Regions from separate parts of the Guptibacillus sedimenti genome, predicted to be linked through region 1. Evidence: riboswitches for the same ligand, from Rfam matches in the RefSeq annotation. Region 1 holds a riboswitch; each other region holds the start of a gene.
What was found. A riboswitch is a leader RNA that binds a small molecule or an ion and turns the genes downstream of it on or off. The one in region 1 is predicted to bind S-adenosylmethionine.

Region 1 (5,285 bases):
CTCAATTAAACTTTCAGCTCTTGCTTCATTAAATCCCATCGTCATTAAAATTTCGCCTTGACTATAAAGTGTATCAAGTTTGGTTAATGATTCAGGGTATGTTTCACCATTACGCCAAAGATCAGACTTAATATCATTAAGGTAGTTCCAGACGTACTCCTCAGAATCTTGAATAACCTTTTTGTCAAACCCCTTAGATAGAAGACTTGAATCTTCACCTGCACCCTTCATGAGAAGGTGCTTCACAAATGTATTGCCCGTAAAATCAGAAACGTTAGGATACGTAAACATCCTAGGATTATCGTGAATCCACTGTTTTAATTCACCAAGTGTACTAGGAGGTATGTCGACTTTATTTGAATCGTAATGAAAAACAAACTGAACATTTCCCCACGGGGCCTCTAAACCATCAATCTCCGTTCCCTGGTCATAGTTAGCATTTTGGTCCTGCGCTCCAATATATTCTTGAAAATGGGGCAATTTCTTTGAGAAAGAACCTAGTAATAAATCTGCATTCTTAGCATTTTTAAAGTTTGAGCCATTAATCCATATGACATCAATCGTACCCTCATTTTTGTTCGCTTTTTTCTCTGTCAAAAGCTTTTGCATAAATTCTTCAGTATTCATCGGTTGACGGTTAAGAGTAATATTGTGTTCTTCTTTTATTCGTGGGACAGCCCATTTATCAATGTATTGATTAATCCCTTCATCTCCTCCCCACATAAAGAGATTAACCTCTGTTCCCTTAGAGGAGGTAACGATTTCATCCCACTCCTTTGACAATACCTCTTTGTTACCCGTTTCATTGGTTTCACTATTCCCACATGCAACAATAAAAAGTAGCGTTGCAATGATGAATGTAACCTTTCGCTTCATCTCGTTTCCCCCTTGTATAAACTATCCTAGCAACTGAAAGACACATTTGACGAACTTGATTGTGCTATATACGCATCAATCATCTATTTTCCCCTATTATTATACCCTTTTCAAAAACATGATGCTGTAACGCTCCTTACACCTTAAACATTAGTAATACCACTTCATTTAAAATAAGATTTCTAGGTTTATCTTACGATCCAAGAAGAAAAGCAATAGCCAAATGGCTATTGCTTTTCTAGTGGGTATGTTAGGCTACCCGATCATTTATTTACCTTAACTATTTTGCATCTTTCTACGAACAATCAGACCGGTTGCTGCCATTGTTGCAAGAATCGCTGCAACAATCCATTCGATTGGCATTTGCTGTTCAGCAGTTCCACCCATACCTGTTTTCGGCATGTCTGTAGGCATTGCTTCCATAGAGAATTTATCCGGGAATTGATCTACAAAAGCTCCTGATAAACCTTTTGCCGGCATATACATATGTGCGTAAGCTTCACGAACAGAATCATAAGCAGCATCATAATCTTCCATCGTATAGTTATCAAAAGCAGAAATTAGCTGGGTAACGTGCATTTGAAGTCCTTCAGATAATGCACCCGCTTCTAGTCTTCCTTCAGTAGCTGTTTCAAGGAAGCTTGAGAAATCAGCTCGATAGTTTTCTAATGCTTTCATCGCTGCTTCTTTTGCTTCTTCATCTTCAGCTCCTGTTGCTTGAACGTACTCAACAAAGTTACCGATATGTCCAGACCACATTTCTTTAAATTGATTTCCTGCTTCCTCACCATAGACGGAAGTAATAGCAGCTGCGAGATCATCCGTATTCTCACTTAATGCAGCAGCAGAAGCATCGAAGTCTTCAGATCCGTCAATACCGTTTTGCATCGTCATCATAGCAAGCCCAGCATGCTCAGATAAAAGGTGACCTAGTGTTGCACGAAGATCCGATGCTGGCGTTACGGCTTTTGTATTTTCGAATTTATCCGGAAACTGGTCAGTAATAGCTCCAGAGAATCCTTTAGCAACCATTTGCATGTGTGCAATAGCCTCACGTTCTTTCTCATAAGCCATTTCATAATCTCCAGCTACATAGCTATCGAATGCGCCTATTAATTGATTAATGTGGGCCTGAAGTCCTTCGGATAACGTATCGGCTTCTAGACGTTCACCAGTTGCATTTTCAAGGAACATGGAGAAATCTTCTTTATAGCCATCTAAGCTATCTAGTGCTTTTTGTTTTGCATCTTCATCTTCATTCCCTGTTGCTTTCACGTAATCAACAAAGAATCCGATATGATTACTCCAGATTTCATTAAATTCAGCACCAGCTTCTTCACCGTAAACAGATGTAATCGCAGCTGTAAGATCTTCTGTATTTTCACTTAAGGCTCCGGCTGAAGCTTCAAAATCGGCAGATCCTTCAGCACCTTTCCTCATTGTTTCAACTGCAAGATAAGCATGCTCACTAAGTAAATGACCAAGATCCGCACGAAGATCAGCTCCTGGGGTTTCAACTGTTGGCTTGTCCATTTGCTTCTCGTGATCAGCAGCGAATGCTCCTGCAGTTGGTATTAGAAGCGAAAAACTAAGTGGAACAATTAGAAGCCCTTTTTTCCAGTCAATCACTTTCTTTTTCATATTCTTGTTCGTATTCATTTTCAAATCCACTCCCCTTAATTTTTGATTTACACTTAGCTAACGGAGAGAAGATCAGTTTGGATCATTCTTTTTTTATATTTTTTGTGATTTCTATTTTATTCGATGTAAAAAAAACAGCAAACCCCCTTTACACCGGGGTTTGCTGTTTTTTTAGTTTATTATATTTTTTAAAAAAGTAGAAATACAGCAAAGCTCATTATCTAGTATTCATTGGTTTTTAATAATTTAGTCGAAATCCTTTTTCTCCCATTCGTCTTCAGGTATACCTAAATCCTCACCTGAAAAACGTTCTTCTTTAAATGGATCAGCATGATTATGAAAACCATTTTGTTCCCAAAAACCAGGTGAGTCCGCCTCAATAAATTCAATCCCTCTTATCCACTTAATACTTTTCCAAAAATAAAGGTGTGGAACGACTAGACGTAACGGCCATCCGTGTTTCGCTGTTAACTGCTCTCCGTCGATCGAGTGAGCAAGCATAACATGATCATCTAATAAATCGGTAAGGTGAATATTTGTCGTGTAATTATGGTCTCCATGAAGCATGACATGATTCGACTCAGGCTTAATATCGAGTTCTTTTATAAAATCCTTCATCAACACGCCTTCAAACGTATTATCAAAGCGAGACCATCGGGTAACACAGTGTATGTCACATGTCACCTTTTTCTGTGGTAATGCAAGCAGTTCATCATAGGAAAGAGAGAATTCACTCGCTACGTTTCCAAACACCTTTAAGTCCCACGTTGTCATATCATAAGTTGGTACATCCCCTTCATGGAGAATAGGGAATCTTTCCGTTAATACCTGTCCTGGAGGGAGACGATCTCCATACTTTTCGTTTGCTTTAGGTACTTTCATTTTCCGAATACGATCCGCTTTCTTCATAGACTTCACACCTTCCATTTTTTCATATGTAACAAAAAAACTCTTCCAATATAGGAAGAGTTCAGTCTTTAACAGAGCTCTCCCTCATCTTCCAGAGCTAAAGCTCTGCTGGAATTAGCACCTTGTTTATCAGGTTGCCGGGCATCAAAGGGCCAGTCCCTCCGCCTCTCTCGATAAGGAAAAAAACATGTAATTGTGATTCATTCTATCGGTATCCTCCATAAATTGCAATTCTTTTCTAGAGGGGGTGATCTCCCATCTGCTAATCTAGTTCTTTCTGCATCTTAATAAAAGGGTAAACCCCTCCATTTGTATGTTGTTCAAAAGAATCAATTTTTTGAAACCCTGCTCTTTGATAGACTTTAATTGCCCTCTCATTGAAATCTGCAACAGACATAACGAGTGATGATGGTCTATACAATTCAATCGCTTTTTCTATGCCAGCTTTTAAATACTCATATCCATGACCATTCCCTACCAAACCTGGACTCATCCCAAGTCCGATTTCAACTTGGTTATCTGATTTAAGAACGTAACTAAAAAAACCTATAAGCTGGTCCTGGCGATAAACGCTCCAGTAATGTGGATTATTAGCTGCCTCTTCTCGAAACTCATACAAATCTTCAGGATCCTCATCCATATTATAAAATGAGTAATCACCGGTGTATTCCCACGAAATGACTCTCGCTACATCTTGGTCACTCATTTGTTTAAAAATATAGTTCATTCTTTCCCTCTCCTTCTTTGTACTCATAGGAAAAGCCCCATGCCGGGAAATGCATGGGGCTCACACTTTATATTTTAAGGGGGACAGGAACCGGGGAAGTTCCTGTAAAAACAGTGTAGCAAGTCCCAGGGGAATGCTGATTGATTATGAGTTGTTTTTCACATTCTTTTAATAAATGAAAAGAACGTGGCCAACTATTTATAAACCATGATCGTTTGAAGTTCTCGAAAACCAATGTCTTTATAAATGTATTTTGCGAAGTTAGAGGAATACACATTCAAACGAATCTCCTCATATCCCTGTTCTTTGAAATTTTCAATACTCGCTTGCACAAGCCGCTTAGAGTACCCCTTTCCACGAAACTTCGGAAAAACAAATACATCGTAAATGAAACCATGTTTGCTTTCTGTAAAGTAATCCGTGTTTTCTCCAAGTAGTACCCAACCAGCAATTTCCCCTTTATCACGATAAATGAGGTGGTAACCACCTCGATCAAGTATGGAAGATACAATTTCAAGTGCTTTCTCTTCTTTTACGATCCCTGGATTTGTCGTTCCTTCGTTAACAGATTGAATGGAATTCGACAAAATAAAATCTCTTTCTTCGATTGTCGCTCGTTCGATCACACTATTCCCCTCCATCGCCAAAATCTCTCGTTAATCGTTACTTCTTGATAACAGAATCTAGTTCCTTCTTATTAATTGATTCCTTTATTATCCAAACGATCAAATCATCATTACACCACTAGCTCTAGCATAGGTGAAATTCTACTCGGTCGTTATGGCATAAACATAGGTATCGATTAACTGACTCCTATCTACTGATTGACTATTATTTTTTAAAATTGCCTCAAGCTGAAAGAAACATCGTTCTGCTACCTTTCGACTTTTCCAATTTTCCGCATTGCAACGGATTTCAATTCTTTTCGCACGAAGTTCTCGAATCGCAAATCTAACAATTCCCTGAACAGCCTCCGTCATATATCCCTCTCCACTATAGTTGGAATCAATCCAGTAACCGATTTCAAACTTACGAACATTCCAGTCAATGCGATGCAAACCAGAAGAGCCAATGAACATACCAGATTGTTTATGGAAGAGCAGCAGCCGTAAGTCTTCTCTTTTTAAGAAAG
Region 2 (5,285 bases), on a different contig from region 1:
CACTACAAGAAGTGTTTCAACCAGAAGGCGACACCGATTTCCAGGATTTAATTGTTAAAATTCGTGAAGTAGCAAAGGCGATTCCTGTTCCGCTTGGAATTAAGGAAGTTGGTATGGGGATTGATGCGAAGACAGCTCAGCGCCTGATTAGCGCTGGGGCCAGCTTTATCGATGTTGCAGGGGCGGGCGGAACGTCGTGGATTCAAGTTGAAAGCTATCGTTCTCATCAAACGATGCGCAGGCAAGCTGCGAAGGCTTTTGAGGATTGGGGGAACCCAACCGCAGATTGTATCATTGATGTGCGAAAGCAGCACCCTGATGTACCAATGATTGCAAGTGGAGGGCTAAAAAACGGTGTGGACGCAGCGAAAGCAATCGCCCTCGGTGCAGATGTTTCTGGATTTGGAAGGGCATTACTTGAAAATGCCGTAAATGACACTGAAGAAGCGCTCTCAGAACAATTGAAACGAATTGAATTTGAATTACGAACTGCTATGTTTGGGATTGGTGCTTCGTCTATTAACAGGTTAAAATACAATAGCGCATTACGTAAGAAATAGTCAGGGCCCAGGCTCTGGCTTTTTTGTTTTTGTATAGGTCGCCTTCTAGCGTGCAAACTAGAGCAGAAGGAGGGCGAACTTATTGGATTGGTTATCTGTGTTTCCTTTTATCGTAGTGATAGTGGTTGCGATCAAAACTAAGCTAGTGATTCCAGGTCTTACAGCAGGACTGTTAACGGCCTCATTTATTTATAAACCGGGCGTAATTAGTGGTTTACAGCAGTTTTATGAGTTTATCATGAGTGGTCTTAAAGATGAGAATAACGTTAAAATCGTTCTTTTTCTCTATATGTTTACCGGGTTAATTGGATTAATGAAATATACAGGTGGAATTAAAGGGTTTGTTCATCTAGCCTCTTCGAAAATCAATACAAAAAAAGGTGCATTGTTTCTTACTTGGATCTCGACAATTGGAACCTTTAGCGCTCCGAGCTTTCGTATTGTAACAGTAGCACCAATCATGAAAGCTCTCCTCAATAAAGTGAAAATCACTCCTCAGGAACTTGGATTTGTGATCGAGACGACTGCAACTCCAGTGATTGTATTGATGCCAATTGCGACTGCTTTTGTTGGATACATGTCGTCTGTTGTTCAGCTTTCTTTAAAAGCAGAAGGCATTGAAGGTGATGGTTATCGCTATTTTCTTCAAAGTATTCCGTATAACTTTTTTTCCATCAGTATCATTCTAATCGGCTTTTATTTAAGTTTTTTTCATCACAGTAAAAAACAAGCGACTGATGCAGGGAATCAAGAGAAGGAGCTAGATGATCAGTGGGAGGACTGTCATCCAGCCGTAGCAAAAGACCTTCCCCAAAAACCGTTCAACTTATTACTGCCGCTTGGAGGAGTCATACTGTTAACTCTTTTTCTTACGTATTGGAGTGGGTATGAAAAAGGCTTTACCTCCTTACTTCAAGCATTCATCGAGGCGGATGTGCTTGATGCCATGGTATTTGCTCTATTAACAACGGTACTACTTACATTCCTTTTTTATTTATTCCAGCGTTTCTCATTAAAGGAACTCGTGACTTTCTTTATTGAGGGAGGAAATGAAATGATGCCAGTGATCGTATTGTTAACGGTTGTGTGGGGGCTAGCGTCATCAACTGAGGCGCTTGGTTTTTCGACATTTGTCACCTCTAATCTTGATTGGATTCCATCGTTATTCGTCCCGCCTGTTTTATTTCTTGTAGGTGCGTTTATTTCGTATTTCATTGGTTCGTCGTGGGGAACTTGGGGAATTTTAATGCCGCTTGGTATTTCGTTAGGCTATTCAACCGGAACCGATCTTCCTCTGGTCATTGGAGCCGTATTTGCTAGTGGGACATTTGGGGCTTTTTCTTCACCGTTAAGTGATAATACGAATACAATAGCGAGAATTTTAAAGTTAAACCCAATGACATATGCTAAATTTAAGCTAACTCCTGCTCTTATTGCAGCAGGGACGGCTGCAGTAGGATATTTTATTATTTCTTTTGTAATCTAGCTTGAGCACTTTTCTATTGACAACTGTTTTAATACCATTTATTATTGAGATTAACTTAATAATCCTTTATTTAAAGGATCTTCTTATTCAGAGAGGTGGAGGGACTGGCCCTTAGATACCTCGGCAACGGACCAATGAACATTTTGTTCATGCGGAACCGTGCCAATTCCTGCGGCGAAAGTCGGAAAATGAGAAGAGGCTCGGATTATCCAAACCCTCTTCTGTTCGGGCAGATGAGGGTTTTTTGTATGCATTCTCATCTGGAAAATTGTTTTAGTAGAGGGAGTGAACGATCTTGCATACACTAATGGATAACGACACTAGAAAACAGCAGCTTATTAAAAGCCTTCTTCAAAAAGGAATTTATAAGAAGGGTGAAAAACAGCTTTATATGTTAACACTAAATGAACTGGAAAACATATATGTTCGATCTGAAAAAATCAATACGATAACTGGAAACGGAGTGGTCAAAGTGGAGCAAGCAACATTTGCAGCAGGGTGCTTTTGGGGTGTAGAAGCACTATTTCAACAATTAAACGGCGTTATTTCGACATCAGCAGGGTTTACTGGTGGTGAAACAATTAACCCTACGTATGAAGATGTTTATTCTGAGTTAACAGGTCATGCAGAATCCGTGCAAGTTGAATACGATCCTTCCCTCATTTCTTATGAAGAGCTTGTGGAAGTGTTTTTTGAAAATCATAACCCAACTTCTTTAAATAGACAGGGAGAAGATATTGGAACCCGCTATCGCTCAGCGATCTTTTTCCATTCGAATGAGCAGGCAGAAATTGCATTAATTGCAAAAGAAAATCTTGAGCGTTCCGGGCGTTTTAAGAAGCCTGTTGTCACTCAAATTGTTCCAATCACTTCATTTTATCGTGCTGACGAATATCACCAAAGTTATCTTGCTAAGCGTGGACAGTCTTCATGTAAAATTTCGTAACACAAAAAAGCTTTTCCTCAATAGTATGAGGAAAAGCTTTTTTAGTTTGGTTGGTTTACACCGATTTGATCAAGAAATATCTTTCCTTTTGGAGAGGCGTTAAACTCAAACGTGATGGAATCAATCTCATCTAGCTTCAGAAGTCTGTTTTCCTTATTGAAAAGTTGTATCGGAATGTTAAACGTTTGAAGTACGGGTTCGGTAGGTTCACCGTAACGCCGTTCTTCAAAAAATTTTGTTTTTGTATGCTGAATAGGGAGTGCCCCGTGCATTGGCATAATATCACTTAATAATACGCTGGATGACTCACCGTTGGCCGAGCTTAAAGTTACCCTAAAATCAACCGGCTGTTGATCTTCTGCTTCCGATACGTTTGCTGCAGTAAATGTTAGTGAGCTATTCGGTTTGAAATTATATGGATCCTGTAACGGTTTCGTGAGATCTAGTGAGTAAGATGCATTTTTTGAATAGGATTGATCCCATTTCAAAAACACACCGTGAGTTCCTCTTTCCTTATCTCTACGAAATTCAAGTTCCCCTTCATACCACTGAATAAAGCTATTGGCTTCTATATCAATATAAGGGGATGTTGCGGTTAGCACGTTCACATCTTCCTCAAAATCACTTAAAATATGGTAAGTGGGATCTTCGTATTTACTAATATAAGTTGTCTTCGGTAACCACTCAAGTGCATATCGATAATCCTCAAACATTGGCTGATAACGATCATCTTCATGAAGAGTTGCTTCAAGAAAACCGGATACGTAAGTGCTTGCAATCTGACGCTGCTCATTGCCTTCAAGTAAAGGCTGTTTATTTAATAATAATGTAAAAGGGAAGTACGTATCATTTTCTCCCCAGGTGGTGTTAAATTGCCCATGATTAGCACCATCAATATAAAGAGACGATTTCATCGCATTTTCGCTACCTGTTAATTGAATACCGTTATATTGGCGATCTCCTTCAAATTCAGATAAGTCACTATCATAAGAACCACCAAGCAATAAATAGTTTACATCATCAACTTCAATTTTACGATCAGAGAGAGTTTGATAATCGGTTGGAGCCAGTGCAATTACGGTTTCAATCTTGTAGTTAAAGTCAAAACGCATGTTAGCATTGTTTGGATAGCGATCAAGTTCATTGAATTTTGCGGCAAGGATAGCTGCTTGTCCCCCGCGAGAGTGACCAATTAATGCAATGTGATCCATATCAACTTTATTGAAAAATTGGGTATCTTGTTGTGTCGATAGTGATTCAATTTCTTCAATGTGCTTTAATAATAGCCAGGCTCGGCCATTAATATCTCCAGATAGACCTCCTGACCATGAGGAGTTAAAGAAGTTTTCATCAACTGATACGGTCAAAAACCCTCTACTTGCAAGGAGCTCTCCTAAATAATTGTAGCCTTCATCTGAAAAATCTTCCATTTTATGATTTCCATGTACGATAAGAACGAGTGGGAAAGGCCCCTCACCTTCTGGCATAAATACACGGCCGTTTAGTGGAACATTAGCATCTTTAAAGCCCCAAAACCATTCCCGTTCTTTAGACCATTCTCCAATCATGCTTGAAGCGTTAACGGACCTTGTTTGGAGGTCGACTTCATTACCGAATTCGTCTCGTTGCTTATCAGTTCCACTTCCATATGTAAAAGTGTTTACGTCATGCGAACCATATTCCGATGGGTTTTGACTGACGGGGGAAAATGGCTCTACGGTGTTGGCGAGGCGCTCATCCAAGGTACCAGGGGTAAATAGCCAGTAACAGAAAATGCCTGTTACGAAAAACCCTAAAAGTAGCATGATGATTGAAAGTGGTTTCTTCAATCCAGTTGTTAGCGGGTATCCAAACAGTGCTCCAGTAATAACGCCAATAGCAACTAAGAGATAGGCAAGGGGGAGAATGTTCTCAAGACTGCGAAATTGATCTAACGTGTAAATTGTGATTGTAAGGGAAATACCTAAACTAGCGATGAAAAGAGTAGGAAGTTTTTTAACTCTTTTTATAAACCATTCTCCCATTTTCACGGCTACCCATGTTCCAATAATAGCTATTAGAAAGAAAAGAATGACGTCTACTAATTTTCCGAGTCCAGTATGAAAATCAAAACCGATGGCGAAGATTAGAAGCATTGTGATTAATGTGGCACCATAGGAAGCGCCTTTCCAACTCGCATTAAAAAAAGACTGTACAGGCAACCTTATGCGCATAAATAGTTTTTTTACTTTATTCTGGTTATGTGTCTCTTTCCGTGTCTTTCCGTACTCTGGTTCCTGTTCCACGCGAATCC
Region 3 (5,285 bases), 810 kb from region 1:
TTGATACCGCTCGATTCCGTTATTTACTAAGTGATTATTTTAATGTCGATTCTAGAAATGTACATGGTTATATTCTCGGTGAGCACGGCGACACCGAACTTCCAGTCTGGAGTCATGCCTCTATTGGTAGTCGACCAGTCATGTCACTCATTAAAGATAAACCAGAGGCAAAAGAAGACCTTGAGAAACTCTTTGTTAATGTGCGCGATGCCGCTTATCATATTATTAATCGTAAGGGAGCGACATACTACGGCATTGCAATGGGGCTTGTAAGGTTAACGCGAGCGATTATTCGAAATGAAAACTCAATCCTTACTGTATCTACGCTCCTTGAAGGTGAGTATGGTTTAGATGATTTGTATATCGGCGTACCTGCGATTGTGAACAACAACGGTATACGTGAGATTATTGAACTTGATCTTGATCAAACTGAGCTAGATCAATTGCACCACTCTGCCAAAACGCTAAAAGAAGCAATGAAGCCAGTATTCCAGCATTAAAAAAAGGTTCTCCGTCAAATGACGGAGAACCTTTTTTTCTTATTCGTCTACCGGTACGACAGCACCATCATATTCTTCTTCAATAAAGCTCTGAATTTCATCAGAATGTAAAACCTCAACTAATGCTTGAATCGCTTCGTTATCTTCATCACCTTTATTGACAGTAATTACGTTCACGTAAGGTGAGTCGGAATCTTCAAGAGCAATGGCATCTTCTTGAGGATTTAGACCCGCATCGATCGCATAGTTTGTGTTGATCATAACCGCATCACCTTCACCTTGCTGGTAGATCTGTGGAAGAAGTGAAGCTTCTACGTCTGTTTTAAAATCAATGTTTTTAGGGTTTTCTGCAATATCTTCTACTGTTGCATCAGAAGCCTTCACGCCTTCTTTTAGTGTGATAAGTCCTTGGGCTTCGAGTAAAGAAAGCATACGTCCATGGTCAGAAACAGAGTTACTCATAATGATCTGAGCACCATCGGGAAGCTCCTCTAAGCTCTTATAATCTTGTGAATAAACACCGATTGGCTCAATGTGAATGCCTCCAGCGTTAACAAAATCATAAGTATCGTTTTCTTCCATTTGCAACTCCATATAAGGAATGGTTTGGAAGTAGTTTGCATCTAATTCACCATTTGCTAGCGTCTTATTCGGTAGAATGTAATCCTGGAACGTTTTAACTTCTAGCTCTACGCCTTTTTCTTCAAGCATCGGCTTTGCTTCTTCAAGAATTTCAGCATGTGGAATGTTTGAAGCACCTACTACGATTTTCTTTGAATCTTCGCCTTCTCCAGATCCTTCACTGTTTCCACTATTGTTGCCACACGCTGCAAGTACTGCAAGAGTAAGGACTGCAAATAGGGATAAAAATTTCTTCATGATATTCTCTCCTTTTTTTATCGTTTATCTATAACTCGCGTTGCTAAATCTCCAGCAATCTGAAGAATCGCAACAATAACCAAAATTAATACGGTCGCAACAAGCGTCACGTCAGGATTGTTTCTTTGGAAGCCTTCAAGATAAGCGAGGTTCCCAAGTCCCCCTGCACCAACCACACCAGCCATTGCGGTGTAGCTTACAAGCGCAATCGCCGTTACGGTAATACCCGAAATGAGGGCTGGCATTGCTTCAGGAAGGAGAACTTTAAATATAATCTCCCCATTCGATGCCCCCATTGACTGAGATGCTTCAATCACACCTTTATCCACTTCCCGAAGAGCAATTTCAACCATTCGCGCATAAAATGGTGCCGCACCTGCAATAAGAGCTGGAAGAGCTGCATTCGCGCCAAGCATCGTTCCAATAATGTAAACAGAAAGCGGAATGAGTAGAATGATTAAAATGATAAACGGGATCGAGCGAAATAAGTTTACGATTCCAGCAATAATGCTATTAACAAACTTGTTCTCCCATATGTTTCCCCTTCCGGTTAGAAACAATAGTAGTCCAAGAAGAATACCGAGAATAAACGTTGCTAGCACGGAAATTGCCGTCATGTAAGCTGTTTGAATAGTCGCTTCCCACATCGATTCCCAGTTCACATTAGGAAATAGTGATTCAACCATTCGTAATCACCTCCGCTTCTACACCTTGCTCACGAACATACTTCAGTGCACTTTCGACGACAGTCGGTTCACCTTTAAGAAAGACAGATAGCTTACCATAAGGGCCATCTTGCGTATGAGAGATTTTTCCTTGAATAATGTTTACTTCAATATCAAACTGACGAATTAACTCTGTTACAAGCGGTGACCCCGTTTTACCTTTGAGGAACGTAAACTGGACGAGTTCACCCTCCTGGCTTGCTGCTAAATGTGCAATCGATTCCTTCATTTCTTCAGGCTCACTTAACTGATTCACGAAATCTTTTGTTATTTCTTCTTGCGGATGATGAAAGACTTCAAGTACTGAACCGTTCTCAACTACTCTACCGTTCTCCATCACTGCCACTCGGTGACAAATTTTACGAATAACGTGCATTTCATGGGTAATCAAGACAATAGTTAAACCAAGTTTCTGGTTAATTTCTGTCAGAAGTTCGAGAATGCTATCCGTTGTTTTAGGATCTAGAGCAGATGTTGCTTCATCACAAAGCAATACCTTAGGGTTATTCGCAAGCGCTCGCGCAATACCAACACGCTGCTTTTGTCCCCCACTTAGCTGTGATGGATAAGCGGCTTCTCGTCCTTCAAGTCCAACAAGCTTAATTAATTCATCGACACGCTTCATTCGTTTCTCTTTGGAAACACCTGATATTTCGAGTGGAAACGCGATGTTATCACGCACTGTTCTTGACCAAAGAATATTAAAGTGCTGGAAGATCATTCCGATTTCCTGTCTTGCCGCACGTAGATCTTTTCCTTTAAGAGAGGATAAATTATTTCCTGCCACCGTGACCGTACCGTCCGTCGGTCTCTCAAGCAGGTTGAGCATCCGAATTAGCGTACTTTTTCCGGCGCCACTGTATCCGATAACTCCGAAGATTTCCCCTTTTTTCACTGAAAGGTTAACATTCTTAACGGCCTCTACCTTTCCAGACTTCGAAAAGAAGGTTTTATTAATGCCTTTAAGCTCAATCACATGTCTCACATCCTTTATGCATTTGCATGTTGTACCAGCTTCCTGAAAAAGGACTTTAGTCCCATGCTTTTATTCTTTACCTTGAAGCACTTAAAAAAAATGATTTTAAAAATGCCCTTCTACTTTGAGTAGAAAGGCATGTTATCAATCAATGTCTTCCTCTCATTTCTCAAAGCAATCGCTTTGCAGGAATTGGCACCTTTTCAAACGAGTCGTTTGACGGTTGCCGGGCTTCATAGGGCCAGTCCCTCCACCTCTCTGAATAAGAGATTATAAAATTAAAATTACTTTACTGTGGTTAAGTGCTAAATTGAATTCTAGCATGGTACTTTATGAGTGTCAATTACTGAGCAAAAAGTCACAATAATCAAACATATTAACTGTTATTAACCAAGAGAAAACCATCAGCTGATTCGCCTGATGGTTTTTGTTCGCTCAGAAAGTTGTTTGTAAAGAGCTAATTTCTCAAGATCAGCATTTCCTCCACTCACAACAGCCCCAATTTTGCTACCTTCCAACCGGCTTGATTTACACAAGACAGCCGCGACAGATGCCGCACCAGCGCCTTCAACAAGTGTCTTATGTCTTTCAAGCATAAAGACGATTGCAGCAGCAATTTCTTCTTCAGAAACAGTCATCATATCGTCAACGAGTTCTTCGATAATTGGATACGTTCGTTTTCCTGCTTCCTTCACAGAGATGCCATCGGCAATCGATTTTACTGATTGAAGAACGAGAGGACCAGTACCTTTAAATCGATTCCATGTCGCAGATGCTTCCGAAGCCTGGATTCCAATGATTTTGACGTGAGGAAAGAACGACTTTATTGCCAGCGCCATTCCTGCTAATAATCCTCCACCTCCAACGGGAACAAGAATCGTATCTAAGTCAGGACATTGTTGCATCATTTCAAGTGCAACGGTTCCTTGTCCTGCCATAACAACAGGGTCGTCAAACGCATGAACAAATGTTGCCCCTTTTTCAACACGCTCTCGATCCGCTCCACTAAACGCTTCGTTATAGGATTCGCCTTCAAGTACAACCTCTGCGCCATAAGATCGGGTCGCTTCAATTTTACTTGTTGGGGTATGAATCGGCATATAAATCTTTGCTTTGATGCCTCGCTCCTTCGCAGATAGCGCTACTCCCTGAGCATGGTTACCTGCTGAAGCGGCAACGATTCCTCGAGCGGCTTCGATTTCCGTTAGTGAGGCAACCTTATTGTAAGCACCGCGTAGTTTAAATGACCCCGTTCGTTGGAGGTTCTCCATCTTTAAGAAGACATCTTTATTTGTAAACCCATTCAGCGTTGTAGATTGCTGAAGCGGTGTACGGTGAACCGCCTCCAGCAAATTCTCCATTGCTTCTACGACATGAACGTTATATTTCTCCTGGTAATTCCCAACGTCATTCACTCTCCTACAAGTTGTTTTTCTTCATACAATTTAATCTTTTCTTCAAGGGACAACGTACGAGATACTTCATCCCAACCATTTAACAGCATTTCTTTCCAATAAGGATCAATTTTGAAAGAAGCATGAATGCTTTCTCCATCACGAACTTCTTGTTTTCGCAGGTCAACTTGAAGCTCGTATCCGTCTTTTGCCTTTTGAAAAAGCTCAGCGATAACTTCTTGATCAAGCGCAACAGGAAGGATACCATTTTTTACACAGTTGTTATAAAAAATGTCAGCAAAACTCGTCGCTATGATGACGCGAAAGCCATAATCAAGCAAAGCCCACGGAGCGTGTTCTCTTGAAGACCCACACCCAAAGTTTTTTCCAGCTACAAGAATAGAGGCATGCTGATATTGCGCTTCATTTAAGCTAAAATCTTCACGAGGCTTTCCATCATCATCAAAACGCCAGTTATAGAAAAGAAATTGACCGAAGCCTTTTCGCTCAATCCTTTTCAAAAACTGCTTTGGAATAATTTGATCGGTATCGACGTTCACTTGTTCAAGGGGATAAACAATCCCTTTGTATTCATTAATCGGTTCCAGGGCGTCTCACTCCTTTTTACATCACAAGTGGTTTTATTTTTCTAGCATCAGTAAATCGTCCTTCAATAGCTGCAGCTGCAGCCATCGCTGGGCTTACAAGGTGTGTTCGGGAACCGTTGCCCTGGCGACCTTCGAAATTTCGATTAGAGGTCGACGCGCAGCGCTCTCCCGGAGGAACAATATCATCATTCATCGCAAGACAC
Region 4 (5,285 bases), on a different contig from region 1:
TACTTACCAAAGGATCGCTTTTTGAACTGGCATGTTAGGGAAGTTTTTAAAGGGCCGGAGCGGTATTTGTATGGTTAATGGTTAGGGTATTGATATTTATTAGATTCATCCGAAAGTTTATCTATGAAGGGGTGACAGGATGAGTAAGATAGAAAATGAGGTTAAAATTGCAGAGAAATTAAAATTTTGGGAAGAGCAAGACCATATTAATAAAGAGTTAATACCTAGAGTAATAAGTAATTATGATAAGATTTCAGATTTGACTTATCAATTAGAAAAAAATTTGGATTTCCTCGCAAACTTACAAGTGAAAATAGATAAAAGTAATGAAAATGTAAGCAATGAGATAAGGATTTTAAAAAAGGAAAATAGTATTCTTCAAAATAGAATTGAAGAGCTACAGAAAGAACTAATATTATATAAACAGGTTTTCAGGTCTATTAATGAAAATAAAATTGCTGTTTCAAATTCACAAGACAACGGTGAAAGAAAATCAACAGAAAATTTAAGGACGATTCCAAAGACTCGTCAAAAAAAGGATGAATCAAAAGGGTTAATTAGAGAAAATACCTTTATGAAAATTGGTATTACTAGTTCAATAGTAATTTCTATAATTGCTCTAGTAGTTTGAGGTGAGAAAATGAAATCTTATTCTTTACTTAATTCTTTAAAAGAAATTCCAAAAGTTGAATTAACTAAGCGCTATAAAAAAAATCATGAGATGATTTCTTTACTAGATTCTTTGAAGAATAAAGATGTTATAGTGCAATCAACAATTTACTCATCGATCATAGGCTATCAGATACTTGAAACAAGAAATATACCGGATGATTTATTTGATGCATATGCTTCCCAATACCCAAAAATGTTTAGTAGTGGAACGTCCTTATACGACAAGTATATAGAGACGATGGATAGTGGAGAATATTCTGTCCTGGGTCTGGTAAATGCAATTAAAGGTAAATTTTTTGAGTATCATGTTAAAGATGAGTTATCCATCCGTTATCCAGATTTTGATTTTTCGATATCACCTCTTGCAAACCAACCATTATGGGATATAAAAGGTGTTAACTCTAAAACAAATGAGGAAGTTTTTATTCAGGTAAAAATGATGACTTCAGAAAATTCGTACGATCTAACAAATACTATGCTAGAGAACCCAAACATTTATTATGCCACAAGCTCCGAGATTAGGGAAAAAATTCTTCATCAAAAACCTGAATTAGAAGAGCAATTCATACCGATAGAAGTTTCTAATTACGAGTTTACAATTGGTGTTAAAGATGGATTAGAAACTTTGAAAGAAAACATGGGAATTGATGTTCCAGATGAAGTTTTTGCTTTAGCCCCATATTCGACAGAGATCGTTTTAGGTGTGAGATTGTTATATGATCTGGCTTTAGTGAATAGAGATTTTAGACGTATAAAAACAACAGAAAAGGCACGTTTGGCAGCAGTAAAGGTTTTAATACTTTTTTCAAGGTTTGGTGTAAATACTATTCTAGGAATCGCAGGTTCTTCACTTGGAACAGTTATAACACCGGGAATAGGGACGGCAATAGGAGGAGTTAGTGGTGTAATAGTAGGCTCTATGATAAACAAGAAAATTGCCCCATATTCTCTGGAATTAGCCTACAAGCTGTTATACATTGACGAAGAAGATATGTTTTATTATAAAAATATAGATAAAGTTCATGATTTAGCCTACGAATATAGAAACGAAAGATTGTCATTACAAAGTATAAACCTAGTGTAGAGTTTGAATCTTATGCCCGCGATATTATTATAAGGTTAGAAATTATTTCGAACTTCAAGATGCAAATAAAATCGTGGCCTTTTAAGTATTTTATTTTGATACTTCTTGGATTATTAAATATACTTATACCAACTAAATAAGGTTATCAAGAGTGAACGAGAGTACGGGCTCTTTGACTTCACAGCAACCTGCCAGGCGGTAAGGTGCTCCAACCTGCAAAGCATGGCTTTGAATGATAACGCACGGATAGCGGAGGCTCTTTGTTGCATTCATTTGCAATGAAGGGCCTTTTATGTTTATTTGTTGAATACCTTGTTTATAACACTAAGGGGGATGAGTTTGTGAATGTTAATCGATTTGCACGAAGCGTCATGGCGAAAAGTTATGATGGGGAAAGTTTTTTATTACACGTGGCAGAAGTCATGGAGCGTCAGCTGAAGGAGTGGGACGCAGCGTATGAAGTGGTCGTTATGAAGCTGATTGACTATGAAGTCGTGATTAAAAAGGAAAATCGTTCTTATGAACTGTTGCTTACTGAGAAAGACTTGCTTTTGCTACAACAGACATCACCTTATGCACTGGATCGTTATTTGTGGCAGGCATTCGAGAAGCAGGGGCTTCCGATTGTGAGAGGGAATGGGGATTATATTGAAAGTATGATATGAGTCAATGTTAATAGAAGATGATTTTGCCAATTCATTTTGATGATTCGAAATCGTGGATGTTTGGGGAATAGATTTGGAAGCTTTTAAGCATAAGCTGTAAAACTATTTTTTGAAATGAATCGTGTATTCTTTCTGAATGCTTTTGAAGTTATTTATTGTGGTAAAATTAAACTATTAAAGTAATGGATAATAAAAGTGGTAGAAGAAATATGGATCTTGTTTTACTTTTTCTTTTGATTTTTTAACATTACGAAATTTCCCTATTATAGGAGCGTTCTAATATGAAAACGAAAATGAACTATTTCATCTTATTTTTAACGATCATTTTTATAGTTGGTTGTACCAACTTAGAAGAGGCATCCAATAAAAATGCAGAAACAGATACACAAGAAGTAGGTACAGTTGAAACAAATGAAAATAGTGAAAAAGAAGAAACGAACACTGCGGTTGCTGATGAACCAGTAGAAGAGGAAACACCAGACCCAACAGATGATGAACAGTTCGCAGGATACGAACTTATTGAAGTGGATGGTGGAGATTTGTCTGGACATCGAGAACCTAACGTCGTTGTTGATATTGGTTACGGTGACCGTGAATATTGGGCATTTACGAATGAATACGGACAATTAATACGTGTCGTTGCTGACGAAATCATTCTACAAGATGATCGTAACGAACCTGTATTATCGTCTGGACGGTACTATTCTGATGAGGCCAAGGTTCCGGGCGTCGAAAGTGACGTGTTAGACGAAGGACATATTATTGCTGATTCTCTAGGAGGGGTATCGAATGCTTATAACATTACCCCACAAGAGAGTACACTTAACCGACATGGTGATCAAGCTTATATGGAAGACGCGATCCGTAGCGCAGGTGAAGCTACTGATTTCGAAGCCATTATCACCTATTCGGATACAGAAAAGCAGATACCTTCAAGTTATGAGTACACGTATACGTTGAACGGAAATGAGATCGTTGATACATTTGATAATGTGAACCCTGATGAAGTTAACGCATCGCTCGGCTTAACTGAGAGTGAGCCTGACGATTCAACTCCTTCAGACACAGAGGGTGATATTTCTAGTATTGATACAAACGGGAATGGGCAAGTGACGATTAAAGAAGCAGAGGCAGCAGGTTATAGTATGCCGATCATGAGTGATCATTGGTTATATCCTTATATGCGTGATAATGATAATGACGGTATGGTAGGTGAATAAGAGTCTACGCTTCGCCGGGACGGTTCTCGCATCGCCGGGACGGTTCTTATGATGCGATATTTCGAAAAAAGGTAGAGGAGTATTAATTATTAGTATAATTGATGCTCCTTTTATTTTGGAGATGGAATCGTTAGAACCGTCCCGACGATTCTCTAAACAGCATAAGAGGTTCATAGAAATAGTCCTTTTCTCTTGGTAGAAAAGGACTATTTTTGTGGAATGCGTCGAAAGACATAGAAAAGAAGGGAAAGAGAGGGTATTCTAAGTTTAGAAATTAATGGAAGAAATGAGAGCTGGCATTTCTTGCTCGACAATACAGCGGCTATACCTAACTAGACGTACACATAGACTTCATTTGTGGTGAAACGAGGTTTGGTCGAAAAGGAGGTTGCGGTGCTAAACGAACTAGAAGAATTTAAACGTTATTTAGAGCGTATGAAGTATCGGGCAGAAGCCGAGGCGTTGGAAGCGTATCTAGGAAAGGTAAGGGAAGCTAGATTTGATATCGATGATAGTAAACGAGTCTTTGATCACCATCATTCGACTTACTCGTCGAATTGGAACGGCGAGGCGCGCGAAGCTTATGAAACCCTTATCGGAGAACTGGAACACGCAACTCAAAGTGTGTATGCGGTTCATGAGGAACTGACCTCTGCGATTAACGAAGAAATCGACCGACTTCTTCAGAAAGCGGAGGGCTTGAAGTGACGAGAATAGCGATAAAATCAGAACAATTAGATCAGCTGGCAAGCGGCATCCAAGATGCCGAGCGAAAAGCAGATGAAGCAATCAGCGATTTTAAATGGAACTATCAATCTCTTCTAATGAACATCACGGGCGCGAACACCGGTAAAATTGATGCCCTTCAAGCGGAGTTACAATATGAAATGCGCAAATACCGGGACAAGCTCCATGACCTGCAGGCGGCAGTGAAATTAACTGAGAGAAAAATGACGGAAGAAGATCACTCGCTTTCGGCAAAGTTTGGCCTTATGGCATTAAAATTCAGTGGTTTAAACAAGCTGTTTCAGAATTATGATCCTATCACGGGAGAAGCATTAAGCTGGAGTGAACGTCTCTTTGGGAAAAATCCACTGACGGCTTCATATGATGGCGCATTTGGAGAGATGTTTCCGTACCTCCAATATGCCCTGAACCCACAGGTCATCCAGAGTAGGATGAAGCAAACGTATGAAAGTGTCGTCCTCGATCCTTTATCAAAAACGACGACTTATCTAGACGAGGTACGCCAGGATGTGTCACATAGTGTAGTCAGGTACTCAAGCTATGTGGATCGCTGGTGGGGTGAGACGCAACAGAAGGTTGATGAAGCGCGGAACACGGCGCGGAGCTTTTTAGGTGATGTGGTAAAAGGTGTGCAAGTTGGAAGCGGGAATGCAGTGGAAGATATGATTGAGGGATTTAAGGATCTTAACGCATTAGGTGAAAAAGCATTCGGACCGAACCTTGCTGTATATCGCGATGAGGAAGATCTCCCTGAATTACTATTTAAAAGCTTAGAAACGATAAACTTCTATAAGAACATCTTTGGTGATCCAAAAGGCAATGTCCAGAAGGTGTTGGATGTACCGAAATACATGTGGCAAGGATTTAAAGAAGCCTGGGATCGAGACTTTGTGAACG

Region 2: it holds a riboswitch for S-adenosylmethionine, as region 1 does, so the genes downstream of both, msrA (peptide-methionine (S)-S-oxide reductase MsrA) here and PQ578_RS08045 (sulfite oxidase-like oxidoreductase) in region 1, are expected to answer to the same signal.
Region 3: it holds a riboswitch for S-adenosylmethionine, as region 1 does, so the genes downstream of both, PQ578_RS03945 (methionine ABC transporter ATP-binding protein) here and PQ578_RS08045 (sulfite oxidase-like oxidoreductase) in region 1, are expected to answer to the same signal.
Region 4: it holds a riboswitch for S-adenosylmethionine, as region 1 does, so the genes downstream of both, PQ578_RS10360 (hypothetical protein) here and PQ578_RS08045 (sulfite oxidase-like oxidoreductase) in region 1, are expected to answer to the same signal.

The regions. Positions count from the first base shown of each region.
Region 1 is NZ_JAQQWV010000001.1:1,621,268-1,626,552, reverse strand. It holds gene PQ578_RS08055 (ABC transporter substrate-binding protein) at 1-876, opposite strand, end outside; gene PQ578_RS08050 (copper amine oxidase) at 1,153-2,502, opposite strand; gene PQ578_RS08045 (sulfite oxidase-like oxidoreductase) at 2,764-3,426, opposite strand; SAM riboswitch class I at 3,508-3,606, opposite strand; gene PQ578_RS08040 (GNAT family N-acetyltransferase) at 3,689-4,153, opposite strand; gene PQ578_RS08035 (GNAT family N-acetyltransferase) at 4,348-4,779, opposite strand; gene PQ578_RS08030 (GNAT family N-acetyltransferase) at 4,921-5,285, opposite strand, start outside.
Region 2 is NZ_JAQQWV010000003.1:404,209-409,493, reverse strand. It holds gene fni (type 2 isopentenyl-diphosphate Delta-isomerase) at 1-560, shown strand, start outside; gene PQ578_RS16405 (Na+/H+ antiporter NhaC family protein) at 643-2,046, shown strand; SAM riboswitch class I at 2,127-2,241, shown strand; gene msrA (peptide-methionine (S)-S-oxide reductase MsrA) at 2,342-2,992, shown strand; gene PQ578_RS16395 (hypothetical protein) at 3,034-5,277, opposite strand.
Region 3 is NZ_JAQQWV010000001.1:809,023-814,307, reverse strand. It holds gene PQ578_RS03960 (L-lactate dehydrogenase) at 1-500, shown strand, start outside; gene PQ578_RS03955 (MetQ/NlpA family ABC transporter substrate-binding protein) at 540-1,379, opposite strand; gene PQ578_RS03950 (methionine ABC transporter permease) at 1,397-2,065, opposite strand; gene PQ578_RS03945 (methionine ABC transporter ATP-binding protein) at 2,058-3,080, opposite strand; SAM riboswitch class I at 3,240-3,349, opposite strand; gene ilvA (threonine ammonia-lyase) at 3,485-4,495, opposite strand; gene leuD (3-isopropylmalate dehydratase small subunit) at 4,492-5,082, opposite strand; gene leuC (3-isopropylmalate dehydratase large subunit) at 5,099-5,285, opposite strand, start outside.
Region 4 is NZ_JAQQWV010000002.1:400,246-405,530, forward strand. It holds gene PQ578_RS10345 (phosphorothioated DNA-binding restriction endonuclease) at 1-78, shown strand, start outside; gene PQ578_RS10350 (hypothetical protein) at 140-631, shown strand; gene PQ578_RS10355 (DUF456 domain-containing protein) at 641-1,756, shown strand; SAM riboswitch class I at 1,896-1,998, shown strand; gene PQ578_RS10360 (hypothetical protein) at 2,098-2,421, shown strand; gene PQ578_RS10365 (DNA/RNA non-specific endonuclease) at 2,703-3,641, shown strand; gene PQ578_RS10370 (hypothetical protein) at 4,035-4,349, shown strand; gene PQ578_RS10375 (HNH endonuclease) at 4,346-5,285, shown strand, end outside.